Linked DNA regions of Niveibacterium microcysteis. Each later gene encodes a partner of the first gene's protein in a complex. Links are inferred from orthologs where the notes say so. Each region holds a gene or a part of one and is shown on either strand. Other genes may lie near its edges.

Evidence for each region.
Region 2: the proteins of JY500_RS13175 (region 1) and cheY are in contact, whole or in part, in a solved structure (PDB 1A0O), measured with the Escherichia coli proteins. The link is inferred for Niveibacterium microcysteis from one-to-one orthologs.

Annotation. Positions count from the first base shown.
Region 1 is NZ_CP071060.1:2,902,253-2,913,418, forward strand. The notes cover bases 5,270-8,224. They hold JY500_RS13175 (chemotaxis protein CheW), read right to left. Parts: upstream 7,880-8,224; coding sequence 5,660-7,879; downstream 5,270-5,659. Other genes in these bases: JY500_RS13170 (chemotaxis protein CheW), read right to left, coding at 5,270-5,641; JY500_RS13180 (response regulator), read right to left, coding at 7,920-8,224. Also shown: JY500_RS13160 (methyl-accepting chemotaxis protein), read right to left, coding at 26-2,287; JY500_RS22330 (methyl-accepting chemotaxis protein), read right to left, coding at 2,336-5,107; more of JY500_RS13170, read right to left, coding at 5,141-5,269; more of JY500_RS13180, read right to left, coding at 8,225-8,285; JY500_RS13185 (methyl-accepting chemotaxis protein), read right to left, coding at 8,312-9,475; flagellar motor protein MotB, read right to left, coding at 9,494-10,447; flagellar motor stator protein MotA, read right to left, coding at 10,498-11,166. UniProt on the Escherichia coli protein: Involved in the transmission of sensory signals from the chemoreceptors to the flagellar motors. CheA is autophosphorylated; it can transfer its phosphate group to either CheB or CheY.
Region 2 is NZ_CP071060.1:2,649,270-2,660,440, reverse strand. Bases 1-2,960 are described here. They hold cheY (chemotaxis response regulator CheY), read left to right. Parts: upstream 1-1,262; coding sequence 1,263-1,658; downstream 1,659-2,960. Other genes in these bases: JY500_RS12080 (chemotaxis protein CheA), read left to right, coding at 2,634-2,960; cheZ (protein phosphatase CheZ), read left to right, coding at 1,735-2,571; JY500_RS12095 (chemotaxis protein), read left to right, coding at 301-1,248; JY500_RS12100 (chemotaxis protein), read left to right, coding at 1-289. Outside these bases: more of JY500_RS12080, read left to right, coding at 2,961-4,589; JY500_RS12075 (DUF3135 domain-containing protein), read left to right, coding at 4,733-5,053; JY500_RS12070 (C40 family peptidase), read right to left, coding at 5,105-5,500; JY500_RS12065 (hypothetical protein), read left to right, coding at 5,836-6,417; JY500_RS12060 (DUF4212 domain-containing protein), read right to left, coding at 6,442-6,717; JY500_RS12055 (PhoH family protein), read right to left, coding at 6,714-8,141; JY500_RS12050 (peroxiredoxin), read right to left, coding at 8,181-8,636; JY500_RS12045 (Mth938-like domain-containing protein), read right to left, coding at 8,716-9,096; JY500_RS12040 (pyridoxal phosphate-dependent aminotransferase), read left to right, coding at 9,207-10,502; JY500_RS12035 (hypothetical protein), read left to right, coding at 10,492-10,818; JY500_RS12030 (homoserine dehydrogenase), read left to right, coding at 10,815-11,171. UniProt on the Escherichia coli protein: Involved in the transmission of sensory signals from the chemoreceptors to the flagellar motors.

The DNA.
Region 1 (11,166 bases):
CTGCTGCCTTCCCGCCATCTGCTGCCTAGAACCCGCGCCGGCCGCGTGCAGCGGGATGGTGTGTCGCGGTGGAAAGGCGGAAGGTCGCCACGGCCGCGGTAAGGGTATGCGCCTGGTCCTCCAGGCTTTCGGCCGCTGCGGCCGCTTGCTCGACCAAGGCCGCGTTCTGCTGCGTCACTTCGTCCATCTGCGTCACCGCCGACGCGACCTGATCAATCCCTTCTGCCTGTTCGCGGCTCGAGTTCGCGATCTCGTTCACCAACTGCGTCAGCTGGCGGAAGTTGGCGACCATCTCTTCGATCGTCTCCCCCGCCTCGCGCACCTGCTGCACGCCGCCGCGCACCTTGACCTCGCTCTCTTCGATCAGGCCCTTGATCTCCTTGGCTGCCTGCGCACTGCGGTGGGCAAGGTTGCGCACCTCGGACGCCACCACCGCGAAGCCCCTGCCCTGCTCGCCGGCCCGCGCCGCTTCCACAGCGGCGTTGAGCGCGAGGATGTTGGTCTGGAACGCAATCGAGTCGATCACGCTGATGATCTCTGCAATCTTCGAGGCACTCTTCTGGATTGCGTCCATCGTGCCGACGACCTGGCGCACCATCTCGCCGCCACGCTGCGTGACGCCGTCGGACTGACGCGCCAGCGCACTCGCATCGGCCGCTGTCTGGGCATTGTTGCGAACGGTGGAGTTCAGTTGCTCCATGCTCGCCGCGGTTTCCTCCAGGCTCGATGCCTGTTCTTCAGTGCGTGACGACAGATCCGCATTGCCAGCAGCAATCTCCTTCGCCGCCGTGTTCACCGCTTCCGTAGCCTGCTGGATCGTGCCCATCAGGTCACGCAAACGCGCAACGGTGGTGTTGGCATCGTCGCGCAGCTGGCCGAACACGCCGCGATAGTCGCCTTCGACGCTGCGTGTCAGGTCGCCCTGCGCGATCGACTGCAGAATCGATGCAATTGCGCCCAGGCCGGCCGAGGTCGTTTCGACCATGCGGTTGAGGTTTTCGGAGAGCTGCAGGGCGAAGCCTGTCTTGCCCTCAAGCGCCAGCCGGTGGCTGAAGTCGCCATTTGCGGTGCCCTCGACCAGGGTCGCCACCTCGGCTTCGATCGCGAGCTCCGCAGTGCGGTCCAGCCACTCCACTGCAGTGCCCAGACGCACGCCACGGGGGTCGACCACCGGGTTCACTGTCAGCGTGAACGTGCGGCTGCCGATCGACACCACGGCCTTGTGCGTGCCCTGCAGCCTGGCCAGCAACTGCTGCTGGTGCGCAGGGTTCTTGTGGAACTGGTCGATCGACGTGCCGATCAGCTTCGAGACATCAAAGCTGCCAAAGGCCTTCCGCATGTCCTCCGTAGCGTCGCTGAAGGTGCGCTCCAGCGACTTGTTGAGGTAGATGATCCGATTGTCGCGGTCGGCGATCATCACGTTGGTGGCAACGTTGTCGAGGCCGGTCTTGATGCGCAGGCTTTCTTCGACCACGCGGTTAATCTCCGCGATGTCGAAGCCGTGGCGAATCAACATCGATTCGACACCCTGCACTAGCCGCCCGATCTCATCGTTGCGCGCCACGGTCAGCCGATCCTTCAGATTGCCCTGCGCCACACGCTCAACCGTGGTGACCGCCGCAGCCAGTCGGCGCTGCAGGTTGTGCGCCACACTCCTGCCGAGCCCCGCGAGCACCACGAGCATTGCCCCAAGGGGCAGCAGAACATCCGGTGCCCAATGTCCGCCGCCCGCGCGCCATACGGCGGCAAGCGCCAGCAGCGCCGATAGCGCACAGCCCAGCCAGACTTTGCTGACGAGCGGCACGTCGGCCCACTTCGCCAACAGCGCGGGAATACCGTTGCCGACCACCTCGCCGTTGCGCACGACGGCGCTGGCTCGCTGTGCGCGCAGCTGTGCGTAGAAGGTCTCAGCTGCCTGAATCTGCTCGCGGCTCGCCTTGCGGCGAACCGACATGTAGCCGGTGATCTGATCGCCCTCGCGCAGCGGCGTCGCATGGGCTTCCACCCAGTAGTAATCGCCGTTCTTGCAGCGGTTCTTCACCATGCCGATCCAGGGACGCCCAGCCTTGAGGCACTTCCACAAATCGTCGAAGGCCTCCGGCGGCATGTCCGGATGACGCACGATGTTGTGCGGCTGCCCCATCAGTTCGGCCTCGGTGAAGCCGCTGATGTCGATGAAGTCGCGGTTGATGTAGGTGATGCGGCCCTTCGTATCGGTCTTCGACACGATCATCGTGTCGACACTGAGCTCGACCTCGCGGTCGGTCACCGGCGTGTTGATGCGCATGAAGGCTGTCTCCCCTTTTTGCCGTATCTCGTTGGCCGCTTACGCGGCTCAGAATTCCTGCCAGTCGGACTCAGCGCTTGCCGGTTGCTTGCGCGGCTTCGGGACGCCCTTTGGCGCCACCGGCGTACGAGCGATTGCCGGGGTGCGCACCGATGCAGCATGGGCCGGCGCCTGCGCAATGGTGATTGGCGCCTGATAGCCGGCGCCAGCGTCAAGCCGGAAGGCGGCCACCGAACTCGCCAGCATCCTCGCCTGTTCCTCCAGGCTCTCGGCCGCGGCCGCCGCCTGCTCCACCAGCGCCGCGTTCTGCTGCGTCACTTCATCCATCTGGCCCACGGCGGCGGCGACCTGATCGATACCGGTGGATTGCTCCCGGCTTGCCTGGGAGATGTCCGTCACCAACCGGGCGAGTTCGGCAAAGTTGCTCACCATCTCGTTGATCGTGGCGCCCGCATCGCGCACCTCGCGCGCGCCTTCGCCAACCTTGTCCACACTGTCGGCGATCAGGCCCTTGATCTCCTTCGCGGCTTGCGCGCTGCGCTGCGCAAGGTTGCGCACTTCCGAGGCAACCACCGCGAAACCGCGCCCCTGCTCACCCGCCCGCGCGGCTTCTACCGCGGCGTTGAGCGCAAGGATATTGGTCTGGAACGCGATCGAATCGATCACGCCGATGATGTCTGCGATCTTGGTTGCGCTGGACTGGATCGCATCCATCGTCGTGACGATCTGGCGCACCTTGGCGCCGCCTTCCTGCGCCACCGCGTTCGACTGCGACGCGAGGCGGTTCGCCTGCGCTGCGCTCTCCGCGTTCTGACGCACCGTGGCGTTCAGTTCTTCCATGCTGGAGGCGGTCTCTTCAAGGCTGGAAGCCTGTTCCTCGGTGCGACCGGAGAGATCCGAATTGCCGGCGGCGATTTCCTGCGCGGCGGTATTCACGGCATCACTCGCCTCGCGGATCTGGCTCAGTACCGCGTTCAGGCGATCGACCGTCTGATTCGTATCCTCCTTGAGGCGGCCGAACATGCCCTGGTAGTCGTTCTGGATGCGCACCGTAAGGTCGCCTTGCGAGATCGCGTTGAGCACACCCGCCACATCTTCAAGACCGCCGGAAACGACGCCGAGCAGCTGGTTCATCGCCTCCGCGAGTTGCCGGAAGAAACCCTCCTTGTCTGCCACCGTCAGGCGCTGTGCGAAGTCGCCAGCGACTGCGGCACGCAACAGCGCAGCGAGCTCCTCCTCGGCCCTGACCTCGGCCGTACGGTCGAGCCATTCGATCACCGTGCCGAGCCGGCGACCGGTGCTGTCCATGATCGGGTTGGCAGTCAGCCGGAAGCTGAGCGGGCCGACCTTGATGTTGGCGACATGCTTGCCGCGCAGCGCACCGAGCACGTTGCGCTGGTGCGAGGGGTTACGGTGAAACTCATCGAAGTTGCGGCCAACGATCTCCTGCGCCCGGAACTGCGGCAACACCTTGCGCAGCTCGTTCTCGACGCCGCCCAGCATCGTCACGACGGACTCGTTGCAGTAGAGAATCTTGCCGTCGTTGTCTGCGAGCATCACGTTGGTGGAGGTCTTGTCCAGCGCGTTGCGGATACGCAAGTTCTCGGCTGCAAGCGCCTGGTCGCTCTCGATCTTCTGGCGCAACTGCGCTCGCATGGTGTTGAGCGTTGCGGCGATCTCGCCAAACTCGTCGCGCGACGAAACGTCGACGTTGTTCGATAGATCAGCCTGCGCAATACGCCGCGCGCCGTTCTGGATCATGTCGATTGCACGCAACATGCCGGACCGGAAGCCAAGGAACAAGTACAGCGCCAGCAGCACCGCCAAAGCGGCCAGCACGAAGGTGGTGTTGCGCTCGCGCTCAAGGCGAGCGACGCGAATATCGATCGCGTCGTCAAACGCCTTGGCCGCCGCGTCCATCACTGCGTAACCGGCCTGCAGGGCCTCGGTCGACAAGGCCCAAAGCGCGTCCGGGCTCTCATCCACCTTATCGGCCGAGAGCAGACGCCGCACCTCCTGCCGGAACACGTCTGCCTTGGTTCTGAAGGCCTTGACGCTTGGCTCCACATCGCGTGAGACCGTACCCGTGTCATCGAACTTCGCCGCCTTCTCGATAGAGGCCTGCATCACCGAGAGACTTTGATCGGATAGCGCGAGCATCGTTTCCAGTTCGACGCGGTCACTCACCGTCACCTGCTTGGCCAGCACAGCCGAGACCGAGCGCGCTCTCGCCCGACCGAGCGCTTCCACGATGTCCGGCGCGCGATCGGTAAAGATTGTCATCAGGTAGTAGGTCGAGGCCTCTGGATCCAGCGTGGCGTTCGTGTTGTCGGCGATCAGCGTCATGAACGCCTTGATCTCACCGATCAGCTCGGTATGCAGTTTCACGCTATCCGCCGCAGACACCGTGATCGCCTTGGCGCGCACATCCGCCCAGTGCGCCTTGAGCTTGCCCCAGGCATCGTCGAGCCCGTACTGCGGGCCTTCGTGTGCAATCACCGCATCCGCTGCCTTGATCGCCGCTTCAACCTTGTCGGCGGCGTCCTTGAGCTTGGGCCGGGCGCTTTCATTGCCACCGATCAGCTGGCGCGCCTGACCGCGGTGCACCTGCACGCCCTCCATCATCTGGCGAGCCGGCAGGAAGTAGTGCGCCGTAAGCGACTCGGTGCGCGCGAAGTGCAGATCCGCCTCGATGCGATGATCCACCTGCCAGACGAGGAATCCGAGCGCGCACAGCACGATCACGCCGATCAGCGCGAACTTGCGCGGCACATTCAGCCGGTTCATCAACGCGAGAGAGGGTTTGAGCAGGGCTTGCATGTCAGCGCTCCGGTCGGATCGTGTGTCGGTGCGTCAGAGAATGGCTTCGTCAACAAGCGCCATTTCGCTGGCGCTCATCAGGCGTTCGATGTCGAGCAGGATCAGCATGCGCTCTGCCACCGAGGCGAGGCCGACGATGTACTCGGTGCGGATCGCGGAGCTGAACTCCGGCGCAGGGCGTATCTGTTCGGGTGCCAGGGTCAGCACGTCCGACACGCCATCAACCACCACGCCGACTACCCGCGCCCCAACATTGAGGATGATCACCACGGTGAAGGGCGTGAATTCCGCGGTACCCGCTTTGAACTTGATCCGCAAATCCACGATCGGCACGATGATGCCGCGCAGATTGATGACACCCTTGATGAATTCCGGCGCGCCGGCAATGCGCGTCACCGCGTCGTAGCCGCGGATTTCCTGAACCTTCAGGATGTCGATCGCGTATTCCTCGCCGCCCAGCGTGAAGGTCAGGAATTCGCCTGCCACCACACGCCCTTCCTGCGCGACCGTCATCTGCATGTTGGCGTCAACCATGCTTGCCTCCACTGGTATTCATGCTGCGCCCTGGCCGGCGCGGCGCGCCATGCTCACAAGCTGGGGTGGGTCGACGATCAGCGCGACGTGGCCGTCACCCATGATGGTGGCGCCGGAAATGCCGGGCACCCGTCGGTAATTGGCTTCCAGACTCTTGATCACGACCTGGTGCTGGCCGATCAGTGCGTCGACGAACGCGGCAACCTTGTTGCCGTCCGACTCAAGGATCACCATGATTCCGGCCTCGTACGCACTGCGCTCGCCCGGCGTATCGAAGGCTTCGTGCAGGTCGACGATGGGCAGGTATTCACCGCGCACATCGAGCAAGCGCTCCACGCCTGACACCGCCTTGAGCATCGCCGCCGTTGGCTGCAGCGACTCGACAACGTAGTCGAGCGGAATGATGTAGGTCTCGCCGGCAAGGCCGACCGACATGCCATCCAGAATCGCCAGTGTCAGCGGCAGACGCACCGTTACGCGGGTGCCGACACCCAGCATCGAGTCGAGCTCGATGCGGCCACCCAGCGACCCGATGTTGCGCTTCACCACATCCATGCCGACGCCGCGGCCGGAGACGTCCGTGACCTGCTCGGCGGTAGAGAAGCCCGGCTCGAAAATCAGCTGGAACACTTCCTGATCGGTCATGCTGTCCGACACCGGCAAGCCGCGCTCGCGTGCCTTGGCGAGAATGCGGTTGCGATTGAGCCCCGCGCCGTCGTCCGCCACCTCGATGACGATATTGCCGCTCTGGTGGTAGGCACGCAGGTTGATGCGGCCGGTTTCGCTCTTGCCCGCCTCGCGCCGCCGCTCCGGCGATTCGATGCCGTGATCGAGGCTGTTGCGGATCAGGTGCGTCAGCGGGTCAGCAATCAACTCCACCAACCCCTTGTCCAGCTCAGTGTTCTCACCCCCGGTGACCAGTTCGACGCGCTTTCCGAGCTTGCCGGAGAGATCACGCACCACGCGCGGGAAGCGATTGAATACCGTCGAGATCGGCAGCATGCGGATCGACATCACCGATTCCTGCAGATCACGGGTGTTGCGTTCGAGCAGCGCAATGCCGTTATGCAGGCGCTCGTACAGCACCGGGTCCAGCGCGCCGGCGGCCTGGCTGATCATGGCCTGGGTGATCACCAGCTCGCCGACGAGGTTGATCATCTGATCGACGCGCTCGATGTTCACGCGGATCGAGCTGGCGTCCGACTTGCTGACGGGCCGCGCGGCGGCATCCTTCGCCGGCTGAGCGGCGGGCGTTGTGGTGCCGCGCGGGGCAACTTCCGTCGTGGCAGCAATCGCCGGCGACAGACGCTCTGCCGCCATCGCGGGCTGCGGCAACGGCTCGAAGAAACCGTAGGAGCCATCGGCGGCATCGCTCGTCGCAGCGGACGCTGCATCGGGCAGCGTTTCGAAGAAGCCGTATCCCGGATCGTCGCTTGAGCTTGTCGGGGCCGGTTCGCTCAGAGGTTCGAAGAAGCCGTACGCCGTCTCTTCGGCGGCCGGGGCGCCCGGCGCATCATCGAAGAGACCAAAGGCCTCGTCGGCCTTCGGCGCCACCGGTGCGGCATCGACGACATCGATCGACACAGAAGCGCTGTCGACAACGAACTCCAATACCGTTCGCAAGGTTTCAGGATCGACATCGCTCGCCAGTTTCACCGACCAGGTGCGAGCGCCTTCGGCAGGCGGGCGAGCATCGATGACTTCCCCCAGCTCCTTGAGCTCGGCGATCAGATTGGCAACCGATTCGTCCGCCTGCGGATCGCCCGGCAGCATCGCAAAGCCCAGCTGGTAGGTGCGCGCCCGTTTGTGGGTACCCGGTGCTGCCGGTATCGCGCCGACCGCACGCTGCGCCTCTTCGGCGAGCACGGCAAGGCGCGCACGCATCGCTTCCGCCGCGGCATGGTCGGCCTCGCCATGGCCCTGATGGGCGTCGAGCAAATTGCGCAGTACGTCGCCTGCTGCGAGGCAAGCGTCGACCATTTCTTCGGTCAGCGTGATGGCCCCGTTGCGCACGAGATCGAGCAACGTCTCCATCACATGCGTCAGCTCGGCGACATCGGTGAATCCGAAGGTCGCCGCCGAGCCCTTGATCGAATGTGCCGCCCGGAAGATGGCGGGCAAATCGCCACTCTCGGGCGCCGCAACGTCAACGGCAAGCAGCAAGGACTCCATGTTCTCGAGGTGCTCGCGGGATTCCTCGAAGAACACCGCGTGGAACTGGCTCATGTCGAATGACATGCCGCTCTCCCCTGGCCCGGTACGTGTTGCCGCGACAGATTCAGCCGATGACCTTCTTGACGACCTCGATGAGCTTCTGCGGATCAAAAGGCTTGACCAGCCACCCCGTGGCCCCCGCGGCACGCCCTTGCTGCTTCATGGTGTCGGACGACTCGGTGGTCAGCATCAGGATCGGCACGCTGCGGTATTGGGGCAGCGCGCGCAATTGCTTGATCAGGCTGAGGCCATCCATGCGCGGCATGTTCTGGTCCGTCAGCACCAGTGATACCGGGCGGCCCTTCGCCTTCTCCAGCCCATCCATGCCGTCTACGGCCTCCAGCACGTCGTAGCCAGCACTCTTGAGCGTGAAAGAGACCATCTGCCGGATCGAAGCCGAGTCATCTACCGTGAGAACCGTCTTTGCCATGATGTTCAGCTTTCCTTGCCTGTTGTTCAGAACAGCTCGATATCGCCAACCGCGATCCGAGCCTGATTCACCGTATGCACATCCTTGATCGCGGGCAGCGCATTGACGCGCGCCGTAATGGCCTGCTCGGCTCGCTCACGCACACCAGGCAGCGCTTGGGCGGCCGCCAGTTCGCCGATCGACTTCGCGAGGGCTTCCAGCGCATCCACGCGCTGCAGCACATGGCCGACCAACTGCGAGACCATGTCCTGAAACTGCATCGCCATGATCGCGCGGTTCACTTCGTCGTCCATCGCGCTCGAATGCTGGCTGAGTTGCTCTACGCCCTGGCGGCGCTGGGCGTTGAGGCGCTCAACCGCCGCCAGCACCTCTTCGACCTCGCTCTTCGAGTTCAGCGCAAAGGTCATGTCCTGCGACGCCATCTGCGAGATCGCCGCTTCGGTGCTGCGCACACCATCCCGCATCGATTGCATCAGGCCACCAATCTGTTGCGAGAACGAACTGGTGCGGGCAGACAGGTCGCGCACTTCGTCAGCCACCACGGCGAAGCCCCGGCCCGCCTCCCCCGCACGTGCAGCCTCGATCGCAGCATTGAGCGCGAGCAGGTTCGTCTGCTTTGCGATCGCGCCGATCTCGCCAAGGATCTGCTCTACATCGGTCGCGCGTTTCGAAATCGTCTCGGTCAGTTCAACCAACTCCATCGCGATCCGACTGTTCTCGATCACGCTATCAACGATGCGTTGCATCACCGTTGAGGTGTTGCTGACAAAACGGTCGAAGCCATCCTGATGCGCCACGTCGTCCGAACCTTGCGCCGTGATCTGCAAGGCGATCTCTCGCTGTGCAAGGGTATGGGTATGCATACCGTTGAAGCTGTCACCCAGCTTCTGGATCGCGTCCTGCAGCAGGCTGCGGATCCGCTCGACCTCGCCACGAACCGCGTCGAGTTGCGCGGCGGCACTGTTGCCGGCATCACCCAAACTGGAGGGCAATGGGCCAGCCACGGGCTCGACTTGCCTCACGGCACCCCGCTCCTCGCCAGCCTCAATCAGGGCGACACAGATTGCCCATGGCGCTGCCGCCACGAGAGCCGCGGCAAGACCAGGCCACGCAAACCACCATGCAAGCACCGTCGCCACTACGCTCAGGCCCGCACCGACGCTCATTGCAGATCGTTTGCTGAACTTCATGTTGGCCTCTGTCTCCGCTTACTGCGCCGGCCTTACTGCGTTGCCGTCCATTTCGCGCCCGACATCACTGGCAGTCGGTGCCGCGCCGCTGACCTCCAGCGTGCGACCTGCCGTTGCGAGTTGCTCCTCAGCGCGCTTGTTCAGCACCACGATGCTGATCCGGCGGTTGATCGGGTCGTACGGATCTTCGGCTTTGAGTGGAATCGTCGCGGCGAGGCCCACCACGCGCGCCACCCGGTCATCAGTCAGCCCGCCAAAGACCAGTTCGCGCCGGCAGGCATTGGCGCGATCGGCGGAGAGTTCCCAGTTGCCAAAGCCGCGGTCGCCCCCGGCGTACTGGGTGGCATCGGTATGGCCGGATACGCTGATGCGGTTGCCGACCTCGTTAAGCGTCTGTGCAACCGCGTGCAGGATCTCGCGGGTGTAGGGCTTGAGCGTCGCCCCACCGCTATCGAACATTGGCCGGTTCTTCTCGTCGACGATCTGGATCCGCAGACCTTCCGACGTGATGTCGAGCAGCAGTTGTTTGGCGAACGGGCGCAGCACTGGTGACGCCTCGATCATCGCTTCGAGCTTCTGTTTCACTTCCTCGAAACGCGCGCGCTCGATTGCCTCGTTATCGGCCGGCATGAGCTTAGGTTGGCGCAGACGCTTCTTCGGCTGGTCGTAGTCGGCGTTGGCCACTTGGCCGACCGATTTGGTGAGGTCGTTGCCGCCGCCGGGGATCACCGATGTCGCATCGCCGGTCCCCCGCCCGCCCTGTGCGGACATCTTGACCGGTGCCTGAAAGTAATCCGAGATGCCTTTTAGGTCGCCCTCGGTGGTTGAACCCAGCAGCCACATCAGCAGGAAGAAAGCCATCATCGCGGTGACGAAGTCCGCGTACGCGATCTTCCATGCACCGCCATGCGCACCACCGCCGCCCTTCTTGATGCGCTTGATGACAATTGGTTGTTGGGTAGCTTCGGCCATTTAGTCAGATAGGCGAGTAGTCACTTGGTCCGGCTGGTCAAAGCCCGTGCTTACTTCTTGCGGCTCTTGATCTCGTCTTCGAGTTCCTTGAAGCCGGGGCGGTCCGTCGAGAACAACACCTTACGGCCAAATTCGATGGCGACCTGCGGCGCATAGCCGTTCATGCTTGCGAGCAGTACCACCTTGATGCACTGGAAGATCTTTCCGCCCTCTTCCATCTTCTGTTCCATCTGGCCAGCCAGCGGACCAACGAAACCGTAGGAAAGCAGGATGCCGAGGAAGGTACCGACGAGCGCGCCGCCGATCATCTTGCCGAGCACCGCAGGCGGCTGACCGACCGAGCCCATCACGTTCACCACGCCCATCACCGCGACGACGATACCGAAGGCCGGAACGCCGTCGGCCATTTTGGTCACCGCGTGCACCGGTGTGTGTGCCTCCTGATGGTGGGTCTCGATCTCCATGTCCATCAGGTTTTCGATCTCGAAGGCATTGAGGTTGCCGCCGACCATCATGCGCAGATAGTCGGTCAGGAACTCCATCGCATGGTGATCACCAGTGACGCTCGGGTACTTGCCAAAGATCGCGCTGCTCTCGGGGTTTTCGATGTCGTTCTCGATCGACATCAACCCTTCCTTGCGCACCTTGGCGAGGATCTCATAGAGCATCGCGAGCAAATCAACGTACATCGCCTTGTTGTAAGGCGATCCCTTGAATAC
Region 2 (11,171 bases), 250 kb from region 1 along the record:
GCTGGCGAACCACGCCGATATCGTCGGCAAGAAGATGAACAAGCTGGTCACGGTCATCCTGACCGATATCGAGATGCCGGAAATGGATGGCTACATCCTGACGAAGAAGATCAAGTCGGACCCACGTTTCGAGGGGATACCCATCCTCATGCATTCCTCGCTGTCGGGCATGTCGAACCAGGCGCTCGGCAAATCAGTGGGTGTGGATGCCTACGTTTCCAAGTTTGAGCCGCACCGGCTGGCTGACTCGCTGTTGAAGTACATCGACGGCGACCAGGACATGCTCTGAGGGGAACCGAAATGGACCAGGCACAAAGCAATCTGCTCGATTCGGTTGATGCGCGTACCAAGCTCGCCGGTTCCAACCGGATGGAGATCCTGCTGTTTTCGCTCGGCACGACCGAAACCTTCGGCATCAACGTGTTCAAGGTGCGCGAAGTCTCGAAAACGCCGTTCATCACCAAGGCACCGAATATGCCTGCCGGGGTGGAGGGCCTGATTTCGCTCCGCGGCAACGTCATTCCCGTACTCTCGCTGGGTCGCATCCTTGGCTTGAATGGCCCCGAAGCGGGTCTGGGCGGCTCGATGATGGTGACCGAGTACAGCAAGCGAACGCTCGGGTTCCTCGTCAGCGATGTCGACCGCATCATCCGGGTTGAATGGGACAAGGTTCGCCAGCCGGAGAACGTCTCATCGTCGGCGGTCAGCTTCATCACCGCGATCACCGAACTGCCGGACGGCCGTCTGGTGTCGATCCTGGACGTCGAGACGATCCTCGCGCAAACCTTCGGCGAAGCGCCGATCGGGCAGATCGCCCCGCTTGGAAAAGACGTCGAATCGAACATCTTCTTCGTCGATGACTCGTCGGTTGCTCGCAAGAAGATTGTCGAGGTGCTCGACAAGCTTGGCGTACGCCACAAGCACGCGATGAACGGTTTTGAGGCTTGGACCCGGCTCGAAGGCATGGCCTCCCATGCGCAACTGCAGAAGCGCCGCCTTGCCGATGAACTGAGCCTGATTCTGGTTGACGCGGAAATGCCGGAAATGGACGGCTACGTGCTGACCCGCAATATCAAGAGCGACGTTCGTTTTGAGGGGATCCCGGTGGTCATGCACTCGTCCCTCTCCTCGGAAGCGAATCGAGCAATGGGCAAGTCAGTCGGTGTCGATGCGTATGTGGCAAAGTTCGATGCTGAGGTGCTCGCCGAGACGCTGCGCCCATATCTGATGAAGTCGCACAGGGAATAACCCCGGAGAAAAATATGTCCGATCCCAAGATGAAATTCCTCGTGGTTGATGACTTTTCGACGATGCGTCGCATCGTCCGCAACCTGTTGAAGGAATTGGGCTACACAAACGTCGATGAGGCGGAAGACGGCGCCGTTGCCTTGCAGAAACTGCAAGGCGGTGGATTCGACTTCGTCGTCACCGACTGGAACATGCCCAACATGACCGGCATTGAGTTGCTGCAAGCGATCCGCTCGAGTTCTGCGCTGAAGGATCTGCCCGTTCTGATGATCACGGCAGAGGCCAAGAAGGAAAACATCATCATGGCTGCGCAGGCCGGTGCGAGTGGCTACATCGTGAAGCCTTTCACCGCGGCGACCCTGTCCGAAAAGATGGGGAAGATCTTCGAAAAAATGGGCAAGGCGGGCTAATCCGCGACATGCGTGGTGTGCGGCGCGGCTTTCTTTGCGCTGCGCATTCGGTGTGAAAGACCAACAGGAGCCGGAAATGGCAAAACGGCCAGCGAATGACGGATCAGGTGACAACGACGAACTGCAGGAGCTGTTCGACAGCATCGCGAGCGAGGCCGCAGCGCCCCGTCCGCCTGCCGACGAAGGCGACAGCGACGAATTGCAGCATCTCTTCGACGATGTAGCGTCGAAGTTCAATGCGGGCGGGCAGGACGTTCTTGAGGGCGAGGCGCGCGAGGTACCGGCGGAGCCCTTGACACCGGAGGAGCGCCAGGAATCGGTCTTCACGAAGATCGGCCAGATGACGCGGATGCTGCACGACACCTTGCGCGAGCTGGGTTACGACCGGATGCTGGAGGAAACTGCACGCCAGATCCCCGACGCACGCCAGCGCCTTTCCTACATCGCGACGATGACCGAGCAGGCTGCGAGCCGCGTGCTCAACGCGACCGACATCGCGCAGCCGATCCAGGATCGGCAGGAAGACATGTCGCGTCAGCTGCGCGAACGCTGGGACAAGCTCTACGCGAAGGAGCTGTCGGTCGAAGAGTTCAAGGTCCTTGCTCAGGAGACCCGCGGCTTCCTTGGTCAGGTCGCCGACGACAGCAAACTGGTCAATGAACAGTTGCTCGAAATCATGATGGCGCAGGACTTCCAGGATCTGACCGGTCAGGTGATCAAGAAGATCGTCGACATGGCTGCAGTACTGGAAGAGGGCCTGGTGAACGTGCTGCTGCAGGTGGTGCCGGAGAACAAGCGCTCGTCGGCCAGCGAAGGCCTGCTGAATGGCCCGGTGGTCAGCAGCGAAGGGCGCGAGGATGTCGTGACGAACCAGGAGCAGGTGGACGATCTGCTCGAAAGCCTGGGCTTCTGACAGCGTTGCATGACCGACTTAGAGCCGGACTGGCGTAAGACATCGGTGATTCGGAGCGAGCTATGAGCGATTTTGCGGGGATGGAAGATCTCCTTCAGGACTTCCTGATCGAAGCGGGTGATCTGCTATCAGGCGTCGACAACAAGCTTGTCGATCTTGAGCGCACGCCGAACGACACCGGTTTGCTCAACGAGATCTTCCGCGGCTTCCACACGATCAAGGGTGGTGCCGGGTTCCTCAATGCGACCGAGCTGGTGACCTTGTGCCACCTGACCGAGAACCTGTTCGACAAGTTGCGTAACGCGGAACTCGCGATTACGCCGGATGCGATGGACGTCATCCTCGCCGCGACCGGCGCGGTGCGCGACATGTTCAACGAGCTTGAGCGCGGCCAGCAGCCATCCGCTGCGGACCCGCATTTGATCTCGCAGCTGAAGCTGGCGATTGCTGGGAATCTGGTTGGCGGTGCGGCCAAACCAGCCGCTCCGGCGCCGGCACCGGCTCCCGCGCCGAAGGCCGAGACAGCCTTGGTTCCGGTGGCGCCGGTGGTTGTGCACCATCCGGTTGGCGACGACGGCATCGACTGGTATGCGCTTTACGAAGCCGTGACTGGCGTGCCCTCGTCAGCAGTGGCCCCGGCCGCCGCGCCGGCCGCTGTTGTTACTGTTGCAGATCCTTCGCACGACCTCGACGGCAAATCTGCCGACGAGATCATCAAGGCCGCAATCGGGCGACGTGCCAGCGACAAGCCGGGCTATAGCGGGCCGACTGGCCGGCGCGAGGTTGAGCGCACTCGCGACAACTCGATCCGCGTGGATACTTCTCGCCTCGATCAGGTTTTGAACCTGTCCGGTGAAATCGGGCTCACCAAGAACCGGCTCAACGCACTGCGTTCTGACATTCTGAACGGCCGCAGCGACTCGGAAACGCTGCACGCGTTGGACGTGGCAGTGAGCCAGCTCGATCTGCTGGTTTCTGATCTGCAGAACGCGGTCATGAAGACGCGCATGCAGCCGATCGGCCGTTTGTTCCAGAAATATCCGCGAATCGCCCGCGATCTGGCCCGCAGCCTCGGAAAGGATGTTGAGCTGATGCTCAGCGGCGAGGAAACGGAAATCGACAAAACGATGATCGAGGATCTCTCCGATCCGATCATCCACCTGATCCGCAACGCGGTTGATCACGGTGTCGAGCCGACGCACGAACGTCTCGCGGCAGGGAAATCGGACAAGTCCGTAGTGCGCCTTGAGGCGCGTCAGGAAGGCGACCACATTGTCATCATCGTCGCAGACGATGGGCGTGGCATGAACGCCGAGCGGCTGCGCGCCAAAGCGTTGGAGAAAGGCCTCATCACTGATGAAGAGGCCAACACCATGGATGAACGTCAGAGCTACAACCTGATCTTCCTCCCCGGCTTCTCCACCGCATCGGCTGTGTCGGACGTGTCCGGGCGTGGCGTTGGCATGGATGTGGTGAAGACGAATATCCAGAAGCTCAACGGCACGATCGATATCCGCTCGACGCAAGGCAAGGGCACGACCTTCATCATTTCGCTGCCGCTTACTCTGGCAATTCTGCCGGTGCTTGTGGTGCGCCTTGCGGAGCAGCCTTTCGCCGTGCCCCTGTCGATGGTGCGCGAGATCCTGCCGATCGAAGCACAGCATGTGCAGGAGGTTGGTGGCCGCGCGACGATGGTGGTGCGTGGCGAAGTGCTGCCGATCTACACGCTATCTGGCCTGCTGGGCTGGCCGCAGGAGCACGTCGCCGAGTACGGCGTACTCATGCAGACGGCCGAGCGCAACTACGTGCTGGCGATCGACTCGTTCGCGGGCCGGGAAGACGCGGTGATCAAGTCGCTTGATGCCTTCCGTCCGAAGGGCGTGGCGGGCGTGACGACGCTGTCGAACGGGCAGATCGTGCTCATTCTCGATATGAAAGAGCTACTCGGCAGCTCGTCGGATCAAGGCGGCACGACCCGAAAGGCGCTGTTGCGGGATCGTTTGCCGGTCGCCGCATGACGGATCGCTTGTCAGGGTTTTGAACCGTCGGGCCCACCTTGGTGGGCCCGTCCTTTTTGTGGTGCTTGGTGCACGATTGGCTGTTGGTTCTGTGCGGCGCAGGGCGTAGGATGACATTCCATCCCGTCGTCGGAGCCATCGCCATGACCGACACCGAATTTCGTCATCTCAAGGTTTTGGCGCAGACCGACGTTGCCGGCTTCGTGGCGGCAAGGCGAGAGTTGATCGAGCGCATGATCAGTGGCACTGATCCCGAGCGCCAGGCCAAGCTTTGGCAGTTGCAGGATGAGATAGAGCTGATGCGCGCCACGACACCGAACGCCGATCAGGTGACACAGCGGCTTGCCCAGATGATTTCAGAGCGGCTTGATGCCCTTGACCTTGCCTTCTCGCGGCTGCCTACGGCCGCGGAACCTATCGGCGAGACGGTCAATACGGCGCACGGGGCCAAGCATCAGATGTGACCGCTGTTGCCGAGCGGCAGCGTGGCGATACGGTCGCCACGTTAATTCCAATCAGCGGATATTGGTTTCGGCCGAGCGCAATTCAGGCTGGTCTACGACCCGACGGGCGCCGTTGAAGCGCGTGCGCCAGTAGTCGTCAGACATGCTCTCCACGCGCACCTTGCCGCCAGCCGACGGCGAATGGAGAAAGCGGTTGTCGCCAAGGTAAATGCCGACGTGTGAGAAGGTACGACGCATGGTGTTGAAGAACACCAGATCGCCCGGCTTGAGCTCGGAAGGATTGATCCGCTCGCCGGTATTGGCCATTTCCTTGGCCGTACGGGGCAGATTCAGACCGAGCGCATCCATGAACACGCGGCGAACCAAGCCACTGCAGTCAAATCCGGTCTCGGCCGAGTTGCCACCGAAACGGTAGCGGATACCAAGGTATTGAAGGCCGGAATTCATCAGGTCACCGGCGCCGCGCGATGCGCGATCGAGGAGCGACTCCGAGTGCGCCACAATCGACTCTGAGGTCAATGCAGCCGGCGCACCCGGAACGTGCTCCGGCGGCTCCGCGGCAAGCGCTTGTCCGGCAAAGATCGCCAGACATGCAATACAGAGTGTTGTTTTTATGCGCATCACGCGACTATAACTTGGCAGGTGTGACCGGTAAACCCTTGATTTTGTGTTGACGTGTACCTAGATGTTACCGTTGGTCGCGGATTGCCGGCTAAATCAAGGCATTCCGTTGGAATACCCATAAAATCCCGCCCATTGTCTCGCCGCCTGGGTCCCCCGCCATGAAGGTGTTTTCTTACCTGCTATTTCTCGGCTTCGTTGTGCTTGGTGTCTGGTCTGTACGCCGCTGCATGCGCGCGATCCAGGTATCACGCATGCATGCGTCGTCGAGGGAAGAGCAGTTCCTCCTCGCCGCATCGGCCGACCTCGGTGGACCGAACAAAGCGCCGGATGCCGCGCCGAATACCGTGCAGCCTCCCAAGACGAATAAGGCAAGTCCGATGGAAACGGAACTGCTTGCACGGGAAGAGCGGCTTGTTTACCTGCTCTTGAAGGTTGCGCTCCCCGAATTTGAAGTGCTGACCCACGTTAGCAGCGCAAAGCTCTTGCCCCGCGGGGAGCATCTTGGGCTGGCTGTGCTGGACTTCGTTGTTTGCCGAAAGGACTTCCGGCCTGTGGCCGTCGTGGTCCTCGACCGAGCAGGTGAGCCGTCACATCCGGCTCGCTCGCGTGCCCTGGCGGAACTGGCGGGCACGGGCGTGAAGCTCGCCCACTGGCGGGTGGAGCAATTGCCTGGCCGCACGGCGGTTCGCAATTGGGTGCTGGACGATGCCGTCCCCGGTGAGCGTCGCTTCGCTGCCTAAGTGATCTGAGGGCGACGAAGGGGCTTATTCGTCCCGCGCGTCTTTGTACCGCTGATCGAGGCGATTCATGGCCCAAGTGTGCACGCCCACAATCGCCAGGTAGATCAACAGCGCGCCCTGCGCTGCGAAATAAAAGCCAAGCGGAAACCCGAGAAATTCCCATTCGTTCAAGCGCTCGGGCATGAAGCTGGTTACCAGCGTTACAACAAACCATACCGCCAGTAGCGCCAGCGTCAGCGCGAGCGTGCGCCTCCAATGGCGCCGCGCCGCGGCGGAGTCCGGGCGCGGCGCGTCACTCACAGAACTTCCCCTGCCCAGTCGGCAAGCCGCGAGCGCTCGCCTCGCTGCAAGGTGATATGGCCGCTATGAGCCCAGCCCTTGAAGCGATCCACCACGTAGGTCAGGCCTGAGCTCCCCTCGGTCAGATACGGCGTATCGATCTGCGCGATGTTGCCGAGGCAGACCACCTTGGTGCCTGGGCCGGCACGTGTGATCAGCGTCTTCATCTGTTTGGGCGTTAGGTTCTGCGCTTCGTCGATGATCAGGAATTTGTTGATGAAGGTGCGACCCCGCATGAAGTTGAGGCTCTTAATCTTGATCCGGGTACGGATGAGATCGCGTGTCGCGGCGCGCCCCCATTCGCCACCATAGTGGCCACCCTCTTCGGCGTTGCCGTTGAGCACATCAAGGTTGTCCTCGAGCGCGCCCATCCATGGCGCCATCTTTTCTTCCTCGGTGCCAGGTAGAAAACCAATGTCCTCACCAACCGGCACGGTCACGCGCGTCATGATGATTTCGCTGTAGCGCTTGGTTTCCAGCACCTGAGTCAGGCTCGCCGCGAGCGTGAGCAGCGTCTTGCCAGTGCCAGCCTGGCCGAGCAGCGAGACGAAATCTACGTCCGGGTTCATCAGCAGATTCAGCGCGAAATTCTGTTCCCGGTTTCGTGCCGTGATGCCCCAGACGTTGTTCTTCTGATGCGAGAAGTCGATCAGCGTTTCAAGGACGACGGTCGGCCCAGTCCTTTCCTTTACCAGTGCGTAGAGCGGCCGTTCGCCTTCCTGATACACAAATTCGTTGACGACCAACTCCGCGGAAAGCGGACCACGCAGCTTGTAAAACGTGCGGCCGTTCTCCTTCCACGACTCCATGTCCTTGCCATGCGTATCCCAGAAATCCGCGGGCAACTCTCTGACGCCGGTGTAGAGCAGGTCGGTGTCTTCCAGGACTTTGTCGTTGAAGTAGTCCTGTGCATCGAGCCCCATAGCGCGGGCTTTGATGCGCATGTTGATGTCTTTCGACACCAGGATGACTGGCCGCTTCGGGAACTTGGTCGCCAAGTAATGAACGACCGCCAGAATCTGGTTGTCGGCCTTGGCTGTCGGTACGTTCACCGGCAGTTGGATCGGAATCGCCTCGGTTTGCAGGAAAAGGCGGCCGGTTGCGAGTTCTCGCGACGGTTCCGTCAGTTCGATGCCGGTCTCGATGCCGTCGGGTGCGGAGGTCACGATGTCATCCATCATGCGGCTCGCTTGGCGCGCGTTGCGCGCCACCTCGGACATGCCTTTTTTGTGGGCGTCGAGTTCTTCCAGTGTCTGAATGGGAATGAAGATGTCGTGTTCTTCGAACCGGTATAGACAGTTCGGGTCGTGCATTAAGACGTTGGTGTCTAGCACGAAGAGCTTCGTCTTGGCGGCTGTGCTGGCTGGCTGGCGTTTTGCGTTCATGAGCTAGAGCTTCCGCGTAAGTTCGAAAGACAGAAGGGGTCAGAGCGACGTGACGAAGTCGAGCACTTCCTGCGCGTGACCGGGAACCTTGACGCCGCGCCACTCGCGGCAGATCTCTCCTTTCGCATTGATGACGAAGGTGCTGCGTTCGATGCCGCGGACCTGCTTGCCGTACATGTTCTTCAGCTTCATGACGCCAAACGCCTCACACAGCGTCTCGTCCGGGTCGGACAGCAGGTCGAACGGGAATTCTTTCTTGCTCTTGAAATTCTCATGCGACTTGATGCTGTCGCGTGAAACCCCAAGAACCATGGCGCCACGCTTCACGAACTCATCGTGCAGGTCGCGAAAGTTCTCGCCCTCGGTTGTGCAGCCGGGCGTGTTGTCTTTGGGGTAGAAGTAGAGCACCACTGTGTGACCGGCAAGATCAGCGAGACTGATCGTCTTGCCGCCGGTCGCGGGGAGGGAGAATTCGGGCGCTTTCGATCCTGTCATCGCGGTCTCCATGGGTGGATTCCGCACCAGAGTAGCCGAGCCGGATCGTGCCCCGCAAATGGCCGAAAAACGTATGTCGCTAAGCTGCTGATTCAATGATCATTGCCGCGATCACCTTACGGCCCTCCGCGGCGAGGATATTGTAGGTCCGACATGCTGCCGCGGTGTCCATGATCTCGAAACCACGCTGCGCGTCGATCAAAGGCCTGAGCATTTGGGGCGACGGAAAGCGCTGCCGCTGGCCGGTGCCAATCAGGGTAATGACTGCCTCGTGGTCTGCGAGGGCGGCAAAGTCGTCAATCGTGAGCGATTCGAAGCGATCCTTGCCCCACGCGGTGTCCAGCAGCTGGGGGCCGACAACCAGGCTCGCTGTATATCGCTGACCGTTGATGGCGATGAAGCCCGCTCCGTGCGCAGTCACGACGTTGGTTCCAGCCGACAGATCGAGGTTGAGTTTCATCGTTTGTTGCACCGCGATTGCGGCAGTGGTGAGGCTTGGCTACGATTATAACCTTTTGATTTGCCGCGCCTTGGCGTTCAGTCGAGGGCGGATGACGCTTGGAGAAGACTATGACTGCGGGAAATCTGTTGCGGATTACGGGCGAACACGGACTTGAGCCGGTGGCCGCCGCCCGCGCCGCGCGCCCGCTTCACAAGTCGGCGAAGCTCTCCAACGTGTGCTACGACATCCGCGGCCCGGTGTTGGCGCGTGCACGGCAAATGGAGGAAGAGGGGCAGAAGATCATCAAGCTGAACATTGGCAATCTTGCCCCGTTCGGCCTGCTGCCCCCTGATGAGATCGTGCAGGACATGATCCGTAACCTGCCGGACGCCGCGGGTTACACCGATTCCAAGGGTCTGTTCGCGCCGCGCAAGGCGATCGTGCATTACACGCAGGAAAAGGCCATCACTGGTGTCACGGTGGACGACGTGTACATCGGTAATGGCGCGTCTGAACTGATTGTAATGAGCATGCAGGCGCTCCTGAACTCAGGTGACGAGGTGCTCCTGCCGGCGCCCGACTACCCGCTCTATACCGCCGCGGTGAGCCTGTCGGGTGGTACGCCGCGGCATTACCTGTGTGATGAGGCATCGGGTTGGCTGCCTGACCTCGACGATATCCGCCGCAAGATCACGCCCAACACCAAGGGCATCGTGGTGATCAATCCGAATAACCCGACGGGGGCGCTGTATCCGGTTGAAACGCTGCAAGCCATTGTCGACATCGCCCGCGAGCATGGCCTGATCGTGTTCGCCGATGAGATCTACGACAAGACGCTCTTTGACGGCGAAGTACATACCAGCATCGCGTCACTGGCCGACGATGTGCTCTTCGTGACCTTCAACGGCCTCTCGAAGAACTACCGTTCCTGCGGCTATCGTGCCGGCTGGATGGTCGTATCGGGCGACAAGCGCCGTGCGGGGGACTATATCGAGGGGCTGAATATGCTCGCCTCGATGCGCCTGTGCTCGAACACGCCGGGCCAGTTGGCAATCCAGACCGCGCTGGGTGGTTACCAGAGCATCAAGGACCTGGTGGCGCCCGGCGGTCGTCTGACACGCCAGCGCGACATCGCCGTCGATCTGCTCAATCAGATCCCCGGCGTCAGCTGTGTCAAGCCGAAGGCAGCGCTGTACTGCTTCCCTCGGCTGGATCCTAAGCTCTATCCGATCGAGAACGACCAACAGTTCATCCTCGAACTACTGGAGGAATCGAAGGTGCTGGTCGTTCAAGGGACGGGCTTCAACTGGCCGACGCCGGACCATTTCCGCGTCGTTTTCCTGCCGCACGAAGACGATCTGCGCGAGGCGATCGGGCGTATCGCACGCTTCCTCGAGCAATATCGGAAGCGGCATGGCGGTTGAAAACGCTAAACTGTCGCCTTTAAGGGGCGTCACCGGCAAGTTGGTGGCGTCCGACAATCTGTTGGCCATCGTTCGGAACCATGCGGATTCCGCCCTTGGCGAGAAGTATCTCTCCGACGACCTCGTAACCAACGGGGCGTCTCACTCACCGGGGGTAGGTCACCACCTGACTCCGGCTTTGAGTTCGGAAGCATTCGGCTCGGCCCATCGCACCGCGTTGTTTGAACCGGGTACGCCGCGCGATGGTGCGTACTGCTTCCCTTTCCGCAGAAGCTCGATCAACCCCTCCATCAATTTCAAGAAACACCTGTCATGAAACCGATCAACGTTGGCCTGCTGGGCATTGGGACCGTCGGTGGCGGCACATTTACCGTGCTGTCCCGGAATCAGGAAGAAATCACGCGTCGCGCCGGGCGTCCCATTCGAATTGCGTCGGTAGCGGACCGCAACGTGGAGCTCGCCAAAAAGGTGGTGGGCGACAAGGCCCGCATTACGGCCGACGCGTTCGAGGTTGTCCGTGACCCCGAGATCGACATCGTGGTCGAATTGATCGGCGGCTATGGTATTTCGCGCGAGTTGGTGCTCGAAGCGATTGCCAATGGCAAGCATGTCGTGACGGCCAACAAGGCGCTGCTCGCCTTGCATGGCAACGAGATCTTCGCTGCAGCC